Regions from separate parts of the Paenibacillus sp. FSL K6-1318 genome, predicted to be linked through region 1. Evidence: riboswitches for the same ligand, from Rfam matches in the RefSeq annotation. Region 1 holds a riboswitch; each other region holds the start of a gene.
What was found. A riboswitch is a leader RNA that binds a small molecule or an ion and turns the genes downstream of it on or off. The one in region 1 is predicted to bind cyclic di-AMP.
Positions count from the first base shown of each region.

Region 2: it holds a riboswitch for cyclic di-AMP, as region 1 does, so the genes downstream of both, NYE45_RS10110 (C40 family peptidase) here and NYE45_RS06830 (hypothetical protein) in region 1, are expected to answer to the same signal.
Region 3: it holds a riboswitch for cyclic di-AMP, as region 1 does, so the genes downstream of both, NYE45_RS16940 (3D domain-containing protein) here and NYE45_RS06830 (hypothetical protein) in region 1, are expected to answer to the same signal.
Region 4: it holds a riboswitch for cyclic di-AMP, as region 1 does, so the genes downstream of both, NYE45_RS00150 (3D domain-containing protein) here and NYE45_RS06830 (hypothetical protein) in region 1, are expected to answer to the same signal.

Region 1 covers NZ_CP150270.1:1,574,949-1,579,546, reverse strand. The annotation lists gene NYE45_RS06840 (Nramp family divalent metal transporter) at 1-1,080, shown strand, start outside; gene NYE45_RS06835 (HAD family hydrolase) at 1,217-1,900, opposite strand; gene NYE45_RS06830 (hypothetical protein) at 2,075-2,470, opposite strand; cyclic di-AMP (ydaO/yuaA leader) riboswitch at 2,589-2,764, opposite strand; gene NYE45_RS06825 (glutathione peroxidase) at 3,136-3,615, shown strand; tRNA gene NYE45_RS06820 (tRNA-Leu) at 3,765-3,847, opposite strand; gene NYE45_RS06815 (urease accessory UreF family protein) at 4,273-4,598, shown strand, end outside.
Region 2 covers NZ_CP150270.1:2,242,670-2,247,267, forward strand. The annotation lists gene NYE45_RS10090 (xanthine phosphoribosyltransferase) at 58-639, shown strand; gene NYE45_RS10095 (hypothetical protein) at 737-1,066, shown strand; gene NYE45_RS10100 (hypothetical protein) at 1,186-1,404, shown strand; gene NYE45_RS10105 (carboxymuconolactone decarboxylase family protein) at 1,549-1,878, shown strand; gene NYE45_RS10110 (C40 family peptidase) at 1,977-2,441, opposite strand; cyclic di-AMP (ydaO/yuaA leader) riboswitch at 2,447-2,578, opposite strand; gene pelA (pectate lyase) at 2,998-3,960, shown strand; tRNA gene NYE45_RS10120 (tRNA-Leu) at 4,139-4,223, shown strand; gene NYE45_RS10125 (carbohydrate-binding protein) at 4,300-4,598, opposite strand, start outside.
Region 3 covers NZ_CP150270.1:3,867,068-3,871,665, reverse strand. The annotation lists gene NYE45_RS16955 (M20 family metallopeptidase) at 1-246, opposite strand, end outside; gene NYE45_RS16950 (ABC transporter permease subunit) at 430-1,893, shown strand; gene NYE45_RS16945 (amino acid ABC transporter ATP-binding protein) at 1,880-2,602, shown strand; cyclic di-AMP (ydaO/yuaA leader) riboswitch at 2,821-3,016, shown strand; gene NYE45_RS16940 (3D domain-containing protein) at 3,019-3,693, shown strand; gene NYE45_RS16935 (polysaccharide deacetylase family protein) at 3,798-4,589, opposite strand.
Region 4 covers NZ_CP150270.1:30,952-35,549, forward strand. The annotation lists gene NYE45_RS00140 (HD domain-containing protein) at 1-554, shown strand, start outside; gene NYE45_RS00145 (TatD family hydrolase) at 887-1,657, shown strand; cyclic di-AMP (ydaO/yuaA leader) riboswitch at 1,899-2,152, shown strand; gene NYE45_RS00150 (3D domain-containing protein) at 2,426-3,610, shown strand; gene rnmV (ribonuclease M5) at 3,767-4,312, shown strand; gene rsmA (16S rRNA (adenine(1518)-N(6)/adenine(1519)-N(6))-dimethyltransferase RsmA) at 4,317-4,598, shown strand, end outside.

The DNA of each region.
Region 1 (4,598 bases):
CAATCGCTGGCTGGCAAGCTCGGAATCGTCACTGGACGGGATCTGGCTCAAGCCTGTCGCGAACGTTTTAGCATGCCCGTCGTCATGATGTTATGGATTCTGTGTGAGCTTGCCATTGCAGCCACTGATTTGGCTGAAGTCATAGGTTCTGCCATCGCGTTGAAGTTGCTATTTAACATCCCCATGTTATACGGCGTGATCATCACCGCAGTTGATGTACTCCTGATACTCGTCCTGCAAAACAAAGGCTTCCGCGCTTTGGAGACACTCGTCATTGTGCTGATGGCAACCATTGCCCTCTGCTTCGGGATCGACCTGTTCTTGGCGAAACCCGATATGGGCGGTGTGCTCCATGGTTTTGTACCGAATGTCGAGATTCTGCAAAACCCGGCTATGCTCTATATCGCCATTGGTATTATAGGAGCGACCGTGATGCCGCATAATCTGTACCTGCATTCTTCCATTGTGCAGACCCGTCAGATCGAACAGACACCACAGGGTAAAAAAGAAGCCATTCGGTACTCGACCATGGACTCGACAATCGCACTGACACTTGCCCTGTTCATCAATGCGGCTATCCTGATTGTATCTGCCGCTGTATTTCACAGTGCTGGTATGACACAGGTTGCCGAGATCGCTGATGCCTATCATCTGCTGACCCCTCTATTGGGTACTACGGTTGCAAGTATCCTGTTCGGTGTCGCGCTGTTAGCATCAGGTCAGAACTCTACCCTTACAGGTACACTCGCTGGGCAGATTGTCATGGAAGGTTTCCTGAACATTCGTATTCCGGCTTGGCTGCGCAGATTGGTCACACGTCTGATCGCCATCATCCCGGCGGTGATTGTCACAGCCATTGCAGGAGAACACGGCACAGAAGAACTGCTGATTTTGAGCCAGGTCGTGCTTTCTCTTCAATTACCTTTTGCTGTAATTCCCCTGGTGATGTTCACGAGTGATAAAAAGAGCATGGGTGCATTCGCCAACAAATTGTGGCTAAAAATCATCTCATGGGTCATTGCCGCTGTTATTGTTGTGCTGAATGTATATCTGATCATTCAGACGATTCGGTTATTCTAATCTCGTTCTTATCGACCAAATACTAAAAAGGCTGATCAACTCCGGTATTCAATACCAAGTTGATCAGCCTTTATTGTTGCAGTACAGCAACGTGTTTCCTTTTATAGTAAAACGCTAAACTCCAATAAACAATTATCTAATCCTGATTGGGCACCAGTAACGGCAGGAGTTCATCCAATGAATCAACGGTCCAATCCGCACGTTCGTCATCCGATCGGTCTGGCTGGAATCTTCCGTAACCCTGCATAATTCGAATCGTACGCATGCCCAGCTTCCGGGCAGGTATAATGTCGTTATCGATCCGATCCCCAACCATGACGGCTTCCTCCGGTTCACAGCCTGCCTGTTTCAAGGCTACAGCGTATAACTCAGGGTCTGGCTTGGATACCCCTTCTTCAGCCGAACAGGCCAGAACGTCAACATACTTCCGTAATCCGTAACTCTCCAGTCTCTCTTCTGTTCCGGGACTCTGATTGGCAATAATGCCAATACGATAATACCGTGACAATTGCTGAAGAACGGAATCCGCTGAAGGAAAAGGACGTTCAAGATCTTTTTGAAACTTCAGCTTGTCCTGAATCTGTTTCCGGTGGCCTTCGTCTTCAATGAATGTGCGAATAGCCACTCTCATGGGCCATTGCTCATATTTCCGGTAACAGCTCGCGAACAGTTCGCGTACCGCCTCAATTTTCACTGGATACCCTAAAGCACAAGCTTCACGGACGAACTGTCCGATAATATCATCAACCGGCTCCCATTCATCCACCAGCGTATCTCCAACATCAAAAAATAACCACTTTAACCCACTCACATCCGGCACGCCAATTCCTCCTTGTAAGCATAAAAAAGAAGACTCACCATCCTGCATGAGTCTCCTCAAATTTCCGTTTATCGATGAATCAATCTCATAATACCTGGAGTGAATTCTGAAATTGATTCTAATACAGTCAATTATAACAGGCACCTTACACCTGAGCAATCACAAGCTATGGCATTAACCATTGAGGAGAAAGCCGACTTCCCCATTGAGCGAATATACAATCCGGTCTGCGCCCATCCCGCGATAGATACCCTTTGGATGACTCTGCTCCGTGATGACGCACAGGGATTTCGATGTCCATGAACGGCAGATCTGCAAATAACGACAGGTCAGATTCAGGCTGTTCTCGAAAATAAACACATTGCCTACGCTACCCTGCGGCAAAAACCATTTTTGAGCTGCAGCCGTATTCATGCGAATGACATGCTCTACCCCAATTCTGCGGAGTCTCCGCTCTTCCCCTGCACTGTTGGTTAGAACGGCAAACGGCATTTTTTTGTACATCAGCAATTTGATAAATTTACGTCCTGCTTCATTTGGAGCAGTCACTAAGATCATCTCAGTATCCATCATTCGTTCCTCCCTTGGCGTGAAAAGACAACAAAAAAGAAGCGTGGGGGACCAAGGCCTCCCGAACGCTTCTTAAATAACCCATGGCGAAAACACCATGAACCAGCGTACGGCTTGTTGCCTCTCCCTTTAACGCTTACGAGGTTAGCTGACGGATTCGGGCGCGAGAGTCGCCCTATTTCCGGCTGTCACCGGAAAATTCACCCCATGAATGCCTACTGTCCTGGACAGTGCATTCCGTTGGTTCCCCCGTTTCCCACTCATCAATGAATGGAAACTCAGCGATTAAAACATCGTTCGTATATCTTAAAGTAAGATCGAGCGATATTATCGTTTGTTTCGTTTTTCAAGTACAATTTAGTTTAAATTGAAATTACGTTATGAATCATACACCCGCGTTAAGACGGTGTAAAGTCCGCACAGATCACCGAATCGGCAGATTTCTGCCAATACTCATTCATAATAACGCTTACAACAATGTTTTACTCTATCCATCTCTCCAAGGCTATCTAATTCTCACTCTGACGAAAATCACTTCGCAATTCATTCACGTATTCTGCACAACTTGCCTGTTTTGATTCTTTTAACACCACATTAGTTTTGCATTATTTAATTGCAACCAATATAATAGAAGATATAAGAGTATACCAATGGAGGCGATTTAGATGACAGTCTACGATTACAAAGTGAATACCCTTCGCGGTCAAGAAGTTGAAATGTCCGACTACCGTGACAAAGTGCTACTGATTGTGAATACGGCAAGCTCCTGCGGACTTACCCCTCAATTCAAAGGTCTGCAAGAACTGCAAGACAAGTTTCAAGATGCTCCATTTGAAGTTCTTGGTTTTCCAAGCAACCAGTTTGCACAGGAAAAAGGTTCTTCCGACGATATTGCCGAGTTCTGTCAGATGAATTATGGCGTGAGCTTCCCCATGTTTGAGAAAATTGATGTGAACGGCTCAAGCGCTCACCCTCTCTTTCAACACCTTAGCAAAGAAGCTCCTGGCCTGCTCGGCTCCAAAGCAATCAAATGGAATTTCACCAAATTCCTCGTAGATCAGAACGGCCAGGTACTGAAACGTTATGCTCCCAAAACAACACCTGACAAGATTGAAGAAGATATCAAGAACTTACTCCAAAAATAATACACAGGCCACCCGTAGCCGGAAAGGTAGAGCTCCATTACCTCCGATAATGGATGGCCTTTTTTTCAACCCCGATGTCAGACTGTTCAAAAAAGACAAAAAAAGAAGCCTTCCAATAACGGAAAGCTTCTTCTTCATCGTTCGTATGATGCGGTCGAGAGGACTCGAACCTCCACGGGCATACGCCCACTACCCCCTCAAGATAGCGTGTCTGCCATTCCACCACGACCGCATGTCGTAAATAATTGGCAACAGAATTGATTATACCGGGTTCTGTTCTAAAAGTAAAGTGTTTTTTAATACTTCTTTTTCAACTAGGCATTTTCATCAAAAATCGCATATTCTCGTCATCTTTACCCATGAACTGCATATTATTAGATTCGATCCCCTCTTTCCTGCTAGAGCCGATCTTATTGATTCATTTATATATAGTCCTCCCTATATTTCACAAATATTTAACTTTAAATGTTATATAAAATAACACAAATATTGAATAAAAGATTTAATACATTGAATATAAATCATACTATTGACAAAAAGCGGACGTTTATGGGATGATAACTATCATATAATTCGGATTTTTAAACATAAAGCAAACAAAAAGAAATATAAATGTTACTTAAAGTGACATTTAACGAACACAGGAGGCGAATGATTGTGAACCGTGGGAATAAGCTGCTCGATTATGTCAAACTGCTTGATTCCTCTATTCAGGTTGGAGGGTTCACCCATTCCTTCGGCATGGATATCCATATCAAGGAGGGTACCATTCGTAATGCTGAAGATCTCGAATCATTCATGCGTTGTCAGTTGCATCCCAGCATCGTTCGTCTTGAAGGTATGGCCATCAAAGGCATCTATACCGCAGCAGATCAAAAGGACACTTGGCGGATAGCTCTGATCGACAAGCTCGTCCATGTTCAGCGAACTCCTGGAGATCTCAGAGAACAAGCTGCTACCATGGGTAAACGATTGATCAGACT
Region 2 (4,598 bases), 670 kb from region 1:
CTTATAGATAGATATATGATACTTTTACCTCATAGGATAGGCTTGGGAGGTCAAATCATGGAAGTATTGAAACAACGAATTTTACAAGAAGGTGTTGTCATCTCGGATCAGGTATTGAAGCTGGATGGTCTGTTGAACCACCAGATTGATCCTGCATTAACGATGGAGATGGGACGGGAGTTTGCTGCCCGGTTTCGTGAAAGTGGAGTAACTCGGGTAATTACGGTAGAATCCTCAGGGATTCCGGTTGCTTTTGCCGCAGCTCATGAACTTGGGGTGCCGCTTGTATTCGCCCGTCGCAAAAAAACGCTTCTGGCTGATCCTGATGCCTACTGTGAACGTGTGCCGTCCTTTACCAAAGGAATCGTAACAGACATTATGGTATCCCGCGAGTTCATTCATGAGAATGACCGTATTCTGTTCATTGATGATATCATTGCCAATGGGGATGCTGCTCGTGGAGTCATCAAAATTATTGAGCGTTCCGGTGCTGAACTCGTCGGATTTGGCGTTGTGGTCGAGAAAAGTTTTCAGGCAGGGGCACGCACGATTCGTGAACAGGGTATTCCGGTGGAAGCCTTGGTACGTATTCGTTCTCTGAACGATGGAACGGTACAATTTGACGATAACGAAATGTGACATTTTAAAGGAATAGGGCCTATTTTTTGAACTATGCCTTTGCATGACCGCGGATTTCATTTATAATGGGGTTATGTTAGGGAGAGGAGGCAACACCATGGGGAACCAACCGGCAACAGAACAATTTTTTATTGATAAGCTGGCGGAATCGAAAGTTCATTTTGAACGTGCCCTGGATTGTAAACATACGGAATTCGATGACCTTTATCCCTATATGATTGAACATCCTCAATTTTTCTGGTACAAACGCTATGTTGCCTGGTCAGAATTACTGACGATTGTAGGCTTGTGCGAAGAGTTGTCCTTCTCTTGGAAAGAACAATTTACACCGCATCAAGTGGAGTACCTTGAAGAACGTGTGATGTCCGCCAAAGTGCTTGATTTTTGGTTCGAGAAGAACGACAGCAAAGAGCACGCGCAGCGGTAACTTTCAGTCGGGACATAATTTCGAATGACATGACAGTCCAATACAGTCACGTGAGACCTAAATGACATTTCATTTAGGTCTCTTTTTGTAAATAAATTTGGAATATAGGAGCCAAGAACATGATCAGTGATACAGAATTGGATGCCCTGCGTCTGTCAGGTGAGAAAGTAAGAGTAGTACGGGACGAGCTGGAGTCAAACGATGTAACCGGGATTGTGGTTGCCTGGGATGGCGAGCAGGTACTTATCCGGCGGCAAAATCGACGTGTCGTCAAGCTGGATCGCAGTTACCGATATCAGCTGTTCAGCGAGCCGCGCCAGAGTCCACTTAGTGAGTAGCAATCGCTAATAATGTGGCAGAACCATGAGCGTTTATATGTTTGGAATTACCATGATTTCTTGGCATAATTGGCTCACTCGGGAGAGAAAATAGGTACAGTGAGAACGATCTGTAACTATAGCTGAGAGGGTGTGCTACAAGACATGACATTGATGAATGATAAAGTTCATGCCTACAAGGATCAGATTGGAGCATTAAGCGATGTGCTGCCAGGAGTGGTGAAGTCGTATCATGAGTTTACCGGAGAATGCTTTCAGCCTGGCGTGATTGATGCGAAGACAAAACAGCTAATTGCCCTCGGAATAGGACTGTTCGCCAACAATGAGGTGTGTACTTTCTACCATGTAGAAGAAGCTCGTGCCAAGGGTGCAACTGACCAGGAGATCATGGAGACCGTTGCCGTAGCCGGAGCTGTAGGAGGCGGACATGCCCTGTCTCAGGGTGCGATGCGAGTGCAGAAGGCGTTGCATTAAGTCTAGGTAAGGGTAGTACTAGGATTAGTCCATAAATGTCTAATCAAACAAAAGAGGAGGTTCCGGGTGATCCGGAGCCTCCTCTTTCTATATCATACTTACATTTTCCCCAACATTTTATCGTACATAAATTGTCCAGTTACCCGACGTGCTGTCACGTAACGATCATTGAAGTATGGATTCGATAACTTCGTAATACTTACACCTTTACTACTGGAAGCATGTGCAAATTGTCCGCCGCCAATATATACACCTGTATGTGAAATGCCTTTGCCCATCGTATTGAAGAACACCAGATCACCTGTGCGAATGTTACTTTTGGATACCGGAGTACCTGCTTTGGCTTGCTGCTGCGAAGTACGTGGCAATTCAATGCTGTATTTGTTGAAAAGATATCTCATAAACCCGGAACAGTCGAAGCCGGCCAAAGTCGTGCCACCCCACTTGTAAGGTATACCTGTCATGTTGTTCACTACGGAGTTGATACTGCTTGCCTCTGTGCTTGTTGCCCCGGATGTAAATAGTACAGCTGCTCCAAAAATGGAGATTATCAGTTTTTTCAAAATCAATGTTCTCCCTTCGATGCCTACGGAGTTAGCTAAGGGTTCGGTAGAAGGTTCCCTATATTTCCTATGTATAAGAATAATTCACCCAAAATGGTTCCCCCGTTTTCAAACATGAAACTCGGCAATGAATAATTAAGTTTTTGTAACTATTTGAAACTATATTGCATAAATGCGTAATTGTCAAACCCATTTAAACCCCTTCGTAATACCTCAATGTTAGCGGAATTACGGTTTTTATATGAAAGAAGGGATCAAGTTTGGGTATCATTCATGACAAAAACGTCATTATTGATTCGTTTAAGACGATTTTGGACAAATAAATAGGTTTGTCATGAGTTAAAAGAACTATTCCGTAATGTTCAATTTGAGAGATTATATTCATTAAGTTGCATATATTGACAAAAATCGATTTTTTGCATATCATCTTCTTATCCAATCCACATATTGGATGAAAATTGATTTTATTGTGTTATAAATTCAAATAAAGGAGGTTAAGGGACTAATTTTATAAGTAAGGTAGAAGTGGGAGATTTATAAAAACAAACATAGGAGAGTGTTATCTTTGAAAGCAAAAAAAATAGTTACTTTTATTCTGGCATGTACGATGGTCTTCTCAGCAGTTGGTATAGCTGTTCTTCCTGTAACAACGGTATCAGCCGCTGATGCAACAGGTACAACAGCAAGTATATCTGATATTCTGAAGAACCAGCTGCCAGATGGAGGTTGGAGAAAAGACTATAAACAAACAAGTGGAGAATGGGCGAAGTCCACCATTGACAACAAGGCTACATACTCAGAAATTAGAAGATTGGCGAAGGAATTCAAAAAGACCAATGATCCGCGTTACTCCACAGCTGCAATCAAAGGAATTAACTTTTTGATCAACATGCAGTATTCAAACGGCGGATGGCCACAAGTCTATCAAAGCTCGGGATATCACAAACACATCACTTACAATGATGATGCGATGATTAATGTAATGATCATGTTGGATGAAGTAGCAACGCGCAAAGGTGACTTCTCGTTTATCGACAGCACACTTGCTAACCGCAGTAAAAATTCAGTTGCCAAAGGTGTGGATGCGATTCTGAATACACAGGTCGTTTCAGGCGGTAAGCTGACAGCATGGGGACAACAACATGATTCCAGTTCCCTTAAACCAGCAAGCGCAAGAATCTATGAAGTACCATCGCTGACGGCTGGAGAGAGTGTAACGATTGTTAAATTCCTGAAAACCAGACCTGCTAACGCTAAAATTACAGCATCCATTAAAGGAGCTGAAGCTTGGTTTAACAAAGTCAAAATTACGGGTTACAAGTATGAAAGAGCAAACGGAGACAGCAAAATTATCGCTGATTCCAAAGCTGCACCGATCTGGGCTCGCTTCTATGAAGTGGGAACAGATAAACCGATCTTTATTGGTCGTGACGGGGTAGTTAAATACAAACTAAGTGATATTGATAAAGAAAGAAGAGGCGGTTATGCATGGTATGGCAACTGGCCTTCCAAGCTGTAACTCGTAACATGCCTAAGGTTTCATAGAGTTAATCCCTAGTAACGATAAGTAAAGCCCGAATCAGACATGGACGTCTGGCTCGGGCTTTATTGTTATTATTTTCAGTGTTGACATGATAGATTGCACATGATATATTATTTCTTGTCGCCGAGATATATATCACGGAGATATACAATATGCGGTCGTGGCGGAATTGGCAGACGCGCACGGTTCAGGTCCGTGTGGGCTAACCCCCCGTGGAGGTTCGAGTCCTCTCGACCGCATCAAACAAAGGTTCCTCGTTAGGCTAACGCCTTTCGGGGAACCTTTTTGTTTTGTACCATAAAATCGTCTAATAGGTTACTGAGCGGACACGTGGATACTATCGATATTCGGACCTTCAGTACCGGTCGTTACCACTTTAATGGTATTGGTTCCCGAGTTCATGGGCATCTGAATTGTTTTTTCACCCCAGGTAGACCAGCTTCCCGTTGCAGTAAATGGGGTATTGCTGATTACTTTGGTCCCATTTACGAATACATCGAGGTTACGGGTGCCACTTTCCAACGCATAACGAAACTTTACGTTTTTGGTGCCACTTATCGTATTGTTGATGTTATTCCATTGAATGCCCGAGTTCGTCAACGCATTGAAATTAA
Region 3 (4,598 bases), 2.3 Mb from region 1:
ACACAGTAATGCGATAGTAGGGCCGGGTTTGGTGGCCGAATAGGTTCCGATAAAAGCTGTGTCCAGTCCGAGAATGGGAGCTTCTACCGTGAAACCGTGGAAGACCAGTTCTTCTTTCAAACGGGCAGAAGCGAGATACTCTTCATTTCCCAGTTCGGGGTTGGCCCCAATATATGATGAAATGGCTTTAAAACGGGAAGCATATTGATCAATAACCGTCAGGATCAGTGATTTGTTAGATGTCATTAGTAAACTCCTTATGCAAAAATGAAAATAATTCATTGATTATATCATGTTTGCTTTATTTTTTCAGAAACAAGTCAAGATTTGTATTGTCAAAATGCATTGCATAATCATGCATTGTACTTTATAATGACTCAGTCATCAACATGAGAAGCATACAATGTATTGTAAGGGGAGAGAAAAAGGTTGAAATTGATTAGTCGTTACACCATGATGCTGTTGACCTTTGTTATTCTGCTGACGACTGCCGCTCCTGTGGCACTTGCAAGTGGAACTACAGATAATTCAAGCAGTAAAAAGCTAGTGCTCGGTACAAGTGCCGATTTTGCACCATACGAATTCCATAAAGTGATTAATGGCAAAGATGAAATCGTCGGTTTCGATATTGAGATCGCCAAAGAGATTGCCAAAGATCTTGGCGCTGAGCTTGTGATTGAGGATATGGGCTTCGACGGTCTTCTGCCTTCATTGCAGAGCGGGCGTGTTGATCTGGTAATTTCAGGTATGACGCCGACGGATGAGCGGAAGAAAAGTATCGATTTTTCCGACACCTATTATAAATCAAAACAAGTGATTATGGTTCGCAATGCGGATAAAGACAAATATCCAACCATGGCAGAACTTGAAAATGCGAAGATTGGCGTTCAGAAAGGCTCCATTCAGGAAACGATCGGACAGAGTATTCCAGGAGCGAAACTTACTGCGCTGGATAAAATCTCGGATATCGTGCTTCAACTGCAAACAAAACGCATTGACGCGGCAATCGTTGAAGATACCGTTGCTGCAGGTTATCTGGACGATATCATTGGACTTGCTGCTGCTGTTCCGGACGAAGAGCAAGCAGAAGCGGCAATCGGGATTCGTAAAGGGAATACCGAGCTGCTAGCTGCAGTAAATGGAACACTGGAACGATTGAAAAGTGAAGATAAAATCAATCAGATGGTGACGGACGCCAGCCTCTTGATGGCGGATAAAGTGAACAAATCACAAAATATTTTCCAAGTATTCTGGGAGTACAAAAGTTTCTATGCTACAGGAGTAGGATACACACTTCTGTTGTCTGCACTTGGCGTTATCTTCGGGGTAATTATTGGATTGATCATCTGTTTATTCCGTTTGCATGACGCTGCAATCTTGCGCTGGATCGGTACTGCTTACGTTGAAGTGATCCGTGGCACACCGATGCTGGTACAATTGATGATTATTTACTATGGTTTTTCCCTGAGCTTTGGCATTAACTTCACTGCACTTCAGGCAGGTATCATTACACTTTCAATCAATAGTGGTGCCTATCTGGCGGAGATTTTCCGTGCAGGTATCCAAGGTGTGGATCGTGGTCAGTTGGAGGCAGCGCGTTCCCTCGGAATGGGCAGAGGTGCAGCAATGCGTTACATTATATTGCCACAAGCCTTCAAAGCTGTATTACCAGCGATCGGTAATGAATTTATAACTATTATCAAAGAATCCTCCATTATCTCCGTTATCGGTATGGTGGATATTATGTATCAGGCAAGTGTAGTCAAAAACATTACGTATCAAGGCTTGAGTCCATTTTTGATTGCAGCAGCCATCTACTTTGTAATGACGTTCATTTTGTCCAAGCTGCTGGGACGACTGGAAAGGAAGTTGAGTGCAAGTGATAGACGTTAGACAATTACACAAATCTTATGGAAATAACGATGTACTTAAGGGCATTAACGTGACGATTGGAAAAGGTGAAGTTGTCGTGGTTATCGGTCCTTCCGGTTCGGGTAAAAGTACGTTCTTACGTTGTCTGAACCTGCTGGAACAGCCTACCTCGGGTGAGATTGATTTTGAAGGCGTGTCAATCACCGATCCGAAGCACAACATCAATGCGACTCGTGAGAAGATGGGTATGGTGTTCCAGCATTTCAACCTGTTCCCACACAAAACGGTACAGCAAAACATTACGATTGCCCCGATTAAAGTGAAAAAGCAATCCACGCAGGAAGCGGAGAAAATCGCTGCTGATTTGTTAAACACTGTGGGCTTGTACGATAAAAAAGATACATTCCCGAACCAGCTGTCCGGTGGACAGAAGCAGCGGATCGCCATTGCAAGAGCATTGGCCATGCAACCGCATGTAATGCTGTTTGACGAGCCTACTTCGGCACTGGACCCCGAGATGGTCGGCGAAGTGCTGGATGTCATGAAACGTCTTGCAGAAGGCGGGATGACGATGGTCATCGTGACGCATGAGATGGGTTTTGCACGTGAAGTGGGAGATCGGATCCTGTTCATGGATGGCGGGGTCATCGTAGAAGAAGGAACACCTGATGAGGTGTTTGGAGCACCAAAAAATTCACGTACACGTGATTTTCTTGCTAAAGTACTCTAAATGAAATGATTTAATAGCGTTACTGACATCGAGTCGGTAACGCTATTTTTTTGTGCGCAATAATCATTTATTGATTTGAAAAGTAACTTTTTTGTTACCTAATATAAAGGGATCGGATCACCCAGCTTTTCTGAATTATCCAGTATTCTTACAGTTGATGACATGCTAAAAACCATATGGTAAGAATTACTACAAGTTCAGGTTACAAAATTGTGATATATTGAACTCTGCCGAAACTTCCGGACAGGGAGTGCGGGGGATGTAACGATGCAGATCGTGCAGGGGGAAGATCTACGGCACACTGCTTGGGGTGAATTAGGGGTACATAACGTTTCACATGTAACGAAGAACCTATAGGGTGGCTCCTCATCCGAATCCGACAACTAACTTCGCAGGCATAATGAGGGAGGAAGACCATGATTAACAAGAAACGTATAGCCAAAACAGCAGTAGCATTATTGACAACAGCAATGCTTATTCAAGCCGTTCCGGCTCACGCAGATTCAGTTCATGTGGCCAAAGAAGGGGATACCTTCTACACCTTATCGAAACAGTATGGAGTAGCACTCAACACGTTGGTTAAAGCAAACAACGACATTTCGCCTTACAATATTTATGGTGGTTTAAAAATTACGATTCCCGGTAAGGCAAACAATGTAGCAGCTGCTGCGGCTACGGAGAGCAAGACTCAAGCGAAGACGGTTACAACAGCAAGCTTGGACGTTAATGCAGATAACAAAGTTGTTCAAGCCTGGGGAAAAACGTTCGATTACAGTAAAGCAGTGAATGTGAAAGCAACGGCATACTCTGCAGATCCGTCCGAAAATGGAGGATGGGGTGCTGTGGATTACTTCGGTAATGATCTTGAACTGGGCACGATCGCAGTTGATCCAAGTGTGATTCCACTCGGAACCAAAGTACTGGTAACCGGTCACAGCCATCCGGGATTGCCAAAACAGGCTTTTGTAGCTACAGCACGTGATGTGGGCGGTGCAATCAAGGGTCACCGGATTGATATCTTTATCCCTGGTAGCAAACAGTCCGTAAGCACATTTGGTTTCCAGGATATCGAGCTGTATATTCTGAAGTAGAAAGTAAATTACATTTAATAATTCAAACAGGGTGTCTGCCAATCGCTACTTGCGATTGAACAGGCACCCTTTTATCATCATCAACATTTTTTATAATGGACATCTTAATCGTTGGCCTTTGGCAACCCCAACATCTCGTCCAAGGTGACTAGTTCATACCCCCGATTACGCAGTTCCTCGATAATTTCAGGCAAAGCCTCAATTGTGCCGTTCAGGTTCGATCCCACACCTCCTCCTGCATGTTGCAGAACGATGGAGCCAGGTTTCACGGCAGATAGGATGTTATCCTTCACCTCTTTCTTGGAAAGGCCTTTCCAGTCCAGTGAATCAACATTCCAGTTCACAATGCTATAGTGTTGTCTGGCAGCCCATTGCAGCTGTTCTTCATTAATGTCTCCGTATGGTGGCCGAATCATCTTCGGCGTATACCCTGCCAGATGGTGAATGATATCTCCGGTATGTAAAATTTGTTTGCGAAAGGCATTCATCGACAGCTTACTGAATTCCGGATGATTGTAGCTGTGATTACCAACAATATGCCCTTCCTTAACGATGCGTTTTACCAGATCCGGGTGTTTCTCAGCACGACTACCGACGATAAAGAATGTAGCTCTGACCTTATATTTCTTCAATACATCCAATACCTGTGGAGTAAAACGTGGATCGGGCACATCATCAAAAGTCAGGGCAACCTGCTTCGTTGATGGACCATTCGTTTTGAACGTATCCGCATATTTTTGACGTAACTGTCCCAATGTCAGTTGTTCTTCTTCCGCGGAATCTGAACCTGATACTGATTCACTTGGCGGGCTTGAAGCATCCCGCGATGAAACTGGAGCATGATATCCTCCGAGAAAAATAACGATAACCATCAGCATAATGAGGCGTACGCGCATAATAACGGC
Region 4 (4,598 bases), 1.5 Mb from region 1:
TATTGCGACAAATATTCAAGCGAGCGAAAACACTGATACAGGAAGGGTTTCAATTCCGCTTCATGATCGATCCACTACCTCAATTATTTGAAGGAGAACTTTCGGTAGAGGAATATTTACAGTTGGATGAAGCTTTGATTCAGACGGCATTTACGCAGTGGCGCAAGGAGGACGATGCTGTTCTGAGTGAGTTATGCGAACGTTTTATGGATCGCAAGTTATATAAGTATGTAGAGCTTGAACAGACCGACTTGACAATGATGGAAGAGATTCGGGAAGCTTTTGTTCAGGCAGGTCTCAATCCCGAATATGATCTTGAAATTGATTTTCCGTCGGATAATCCGTATGATGTGTTTCGTCCGGATGAATCCACGGATAAGCAGATTCTTCTGCTCGATCGACAGGACAAGTTACATGAGTTGTCAGAGGTATCCGACATTGTCCGTTCCATCAGTGGGCTGCATCGGGGAAAACATCATTTGTATTACCCGCAAAACAAGGTGGATGCGATTATTCACGAATTACCGTCTCATATACGCCCCTATTTCTTGTAATGATGAAGATAAAACTTGGTGAAGAATTTCGATATCAAAACACTTTCTAAAAGAGCTATTTTTCATGATACAGTAATCTGCTTTAATGGGGAGTATATGTAGATCGACATAATTTTGTAAAAGAAAGTAGGTTGAGTCATCATAAATAGCGATATATAGATCTAAATATCCATGTATCTTCTATATATTGTAGTTTGTGAAGAAATGAGTGTAATGATGGGCAATCCACGGATTTTTAAAATTTTCTTTACGAAGCAATAAAATATTGGATTTTCTAAATTAAATTTCCAAGAGAAGATAGTCGTTAGTTCGACATGAAGGGAGATACAAACATGATGCTGTTCGACACACATACACATCTGGATGCACCACAATTCGACGAGGACCGCGAGGACATGATCCAGCGTGCTGTAGACGCCGGGGTTGGTCGCATGATCAACATTGGCTTTAACCGGGAAACCATTCCAACGACAATGAAACTGGCTGAAACGTATGACTTTATATATGCAGCTGTAGGGTGGCATCCGGTAGATGCGATCACGATGCAGGAGGGCGATCTGGAGTGGATTGCATCTTTATGCAAGCATGAAAAAGTAGTTGCGATCGGTGAGATCGGATTGGATTATCACTGGGATACTTCACCGAAGGAAGTACAACATCGCGTATTACGACAACAGATTGCATTGGCTCGTGAAGTGAACATGCCAATTGTCATCCATAATCGGGATGCGCACGAGGATATTATAAGAATTTTGCGTGAAGAGAAGGCGGGCGAGGTTGGTGGTGTGATGCACTCGTTCTCCGGTAGCTGGGAAACCGCGAAAAGTTGTCTCGATATGGGCTTCCATCTGTCCTTCGGAGGTCCAATCACATTCAAAAATGCAAAGCAGCCAAAAGAGGTGCTAGCGAAGGTTCCTATGGACCGATTTTTCATTGAAACAGATGCTCCATATTTAACACCTCACCCTTATCGTGGAAAACGAAATGAGACAGCGCATGTACGTCTGGTTGCAGAGGCAGCTGCGGAAATTAAAGGCATTTCGGTAGAGGAAATTGCTGCAATAACAACCAAAAATGCCATGGAACGATTTGGTATTCGTTAAAAAAACGAGTAAATCAGGTGAAAAAGGCAGGTAAGCAGAGGTAATTTGCCCTTTGATCCAAATAAATCAAGAATATTACAATATTTTAACCAAATATTCAGAAAAACGTACTTGATCAACGCTTTACAACATGCATCAAAACAGGATATCATCTTTTCAGTGAATTGTTGTGCGGAAAATTGGACAGATGTTCGGGGGATGAACAAAGGGACACTTTCCGAGGAAGCAACATTACTTTCATGAATCAGTCTCGCTGAGTCTCCGTTAACGGAGAGCGGGGGAACCAATAGGGCTTAAACATCGGTGTATTTGGCCGATGCGCAACGTTCGCTGACCCAAAAGCAGCGAAGGGAACTGCGAAGCCGTATTTGATTTCTTCTTTGGGTCTCGGGGTGAATTCAAGGGCGTCCGCCATGAGCGGGTGACCCAAGATAGGGCGGCTCTCTTTCGCCCGAACCCGACAGCTAACCTCGCAAGCGGAAAAAGAGAGGCAACCTCGTGCATGAATTTCCGATATTCAGAATCATTCGGAAGCCACGAAAGAGTTCCTCTTACACTCTTTCTTTGGCTTTTTTGTTTTTGAATAAAAGAAATGTTGTCATCATACGGTAGGTATTCAGGAGGATGACATCATGTTGCGAAGATTGATTCATGGTGCAGAACCGGATTATGTAGGTCCGATCTGTGTTCTGTAGAAAATTTGGTATAGTCACGTCAAAGACATCATGCATTACTTTAGACGACGAGGCTATGAAGGAGGACGGAGAAGTGGGCACATTCCAACCAGAAGAGACCCATGAGTCACGATCATCCAGTAAGTCTTTCGCGTTGCGGTGGAAGCATGAGAACATGCGTCAAATGGCATTGATCGCGATTTTCTCAATTGCGCTTACAATCATGATCTTGTTAGTCGTTTACGGTCAGGCCGGGAAACAAATTTCACTGGTTATTGATGGCAAAGCTCAGGTGGTAGAGACTCGTACAGGAATGCTTCAGGAAATGCTGGAGGAGCAGTCAATCACAGTCAGCCCTCACGATAAGGTATCCATGTCCATGAACGGGGCGATTACAGATGGAGACCGAATTGTTATTGAGCGGGCCGTTCCAGTTAACATTACGGCAGACGGAGACACCAAGACTCTGTATACAACCGATTCATCGGTACAAGAGGCAATTCAAAAATCAGGTATTCAAGTTGCAAGTAATGACAAAGTGTATCCGGCGCTTGGAACTACAGTCAAAGCGGATATGAAAATCCGTGTAGTGCGGGTAACAAAGCGTACAGTGGATGTCGAACAACCGATCGCTTACAAAGTGATTAAAACGGCTGACCCTAGCTTGTACAAAGGGGATAACCGTGTTGTTGTAAACGGCAAAGAAGGCACACTTGTCCAGCATATCGAAAAGGTATTTCAGGATGGAGAATTAGTCTCCAAAAAAATGGTCGGCAAATCCGTCGCGAATAATCGTGTAGATAAAGTGATCGCTGTCGGCACCAAAGCAAAACCGGTCGTAAAAGAGCCTGTGATTCAGACCGTATCGGCTCAAACTTCAACAACCAAACAGGCAACAACAACGAACTCGAAGAAAACCTCTGCCTCGGGCAGCAAAGTGATTACCGTATCCGGAACTTCTTTTAAATACTCCAAAGTACTTAAAAATGTATCGATGACTGCCTACTCTTCCGAAGAGCCTGGCATTGGCACTAAAACAGCTTCCGGTACTCGTGTAACGGAAGGGCGCACCATTGCGGTTGATCCCAAAGTCATTCCAATTGGCTGGTGGGTATATATCGAAGGTCTGGGCTTCCGTCGTGCGGAAGATACAGGCGGTGCCATTAAAGGCAACAAAATTGATGTATATTATGACAGTGTGAAGCATGCCCTGAATTTTGGACGCAAGAAAGGCAAGACGGTCTACGTGATCGGTCCGGTGAAGCCGGAAGCGAACTAAAATCGTTTTACTTTGAAATGGGAATGCTATAAAATAGTTGCATGAATGATTCATGCGGAATATGCGGCGGAGGGGTCTGAAATTCAGTCTCCCCCGCCGTTTGGCAGAGAAGAGGATATTCCTCTTCTTTTTGCGTTAGAAAGGAAGAAATGGAACATGATAAAAGAAGTCATAGTGGTGGAAGGCCGTGACGATACGGTAGCCATTCGTCGGGCCGTGGAAGCCGATACAATTGAAACAGGTGGATCAGCCATCAACCAGCGCATTTTGAAGCGGATTGCGCTTGCTCAGGAGAGACGGGGAGTCATCGTACTGACAGATCCGGATCATGCCGGCGAACGCATTCGTAAAATTATTGCGAACAAGGTCCCTGGCTGCAAGCATGCCTTCATTCCAGAAGCGGATGCGACGCGCAAAGGGGACATTGGAGTGGAGAACGCCTCACCGGAGGCGATTCGGCACGCGCTGGAACGCGTACATACTTCATACGAAGGTGCTCCGAGCCTGATCGATTGGGAGGACCTGATCGCGGCAGGACTTATCGTGCATCCGCAGGCTGCCGCACGTCGTATGGAGATGGGCAATCTGCTGGGCATCGGATATTGTAACGGGAAGCAGTTCCACAAGCGTCTCAGTGTATTTCAGATTACACGGGAAGAGTTCTCTACAGCATTAGCGCAAATTGAACGTGAAGGATTGTGAGCATATGAAGGACATGGAAGAGACGATAGAAATTGCAACGCCCAAGCGAACCAAAGAGATTATTCAAAGACACGGATTCTCATTCAAGAAAAGTCTGGGTCAGAACTTTCTGATTGATCAAAATATACTGAACAAAATTGTTAATGCAGCCGATTTGGATGAGTCCAAGGGCGCGTTGGAGATTGGGCCGGGTATTGGAGCCCTTACGGAGCGTTTGGCTCGGGTAGCTGGTCCTGTCACAGCTGTAGAGATTGATCAGCGCTTGATCCCAATCCTGGGAGAAGTG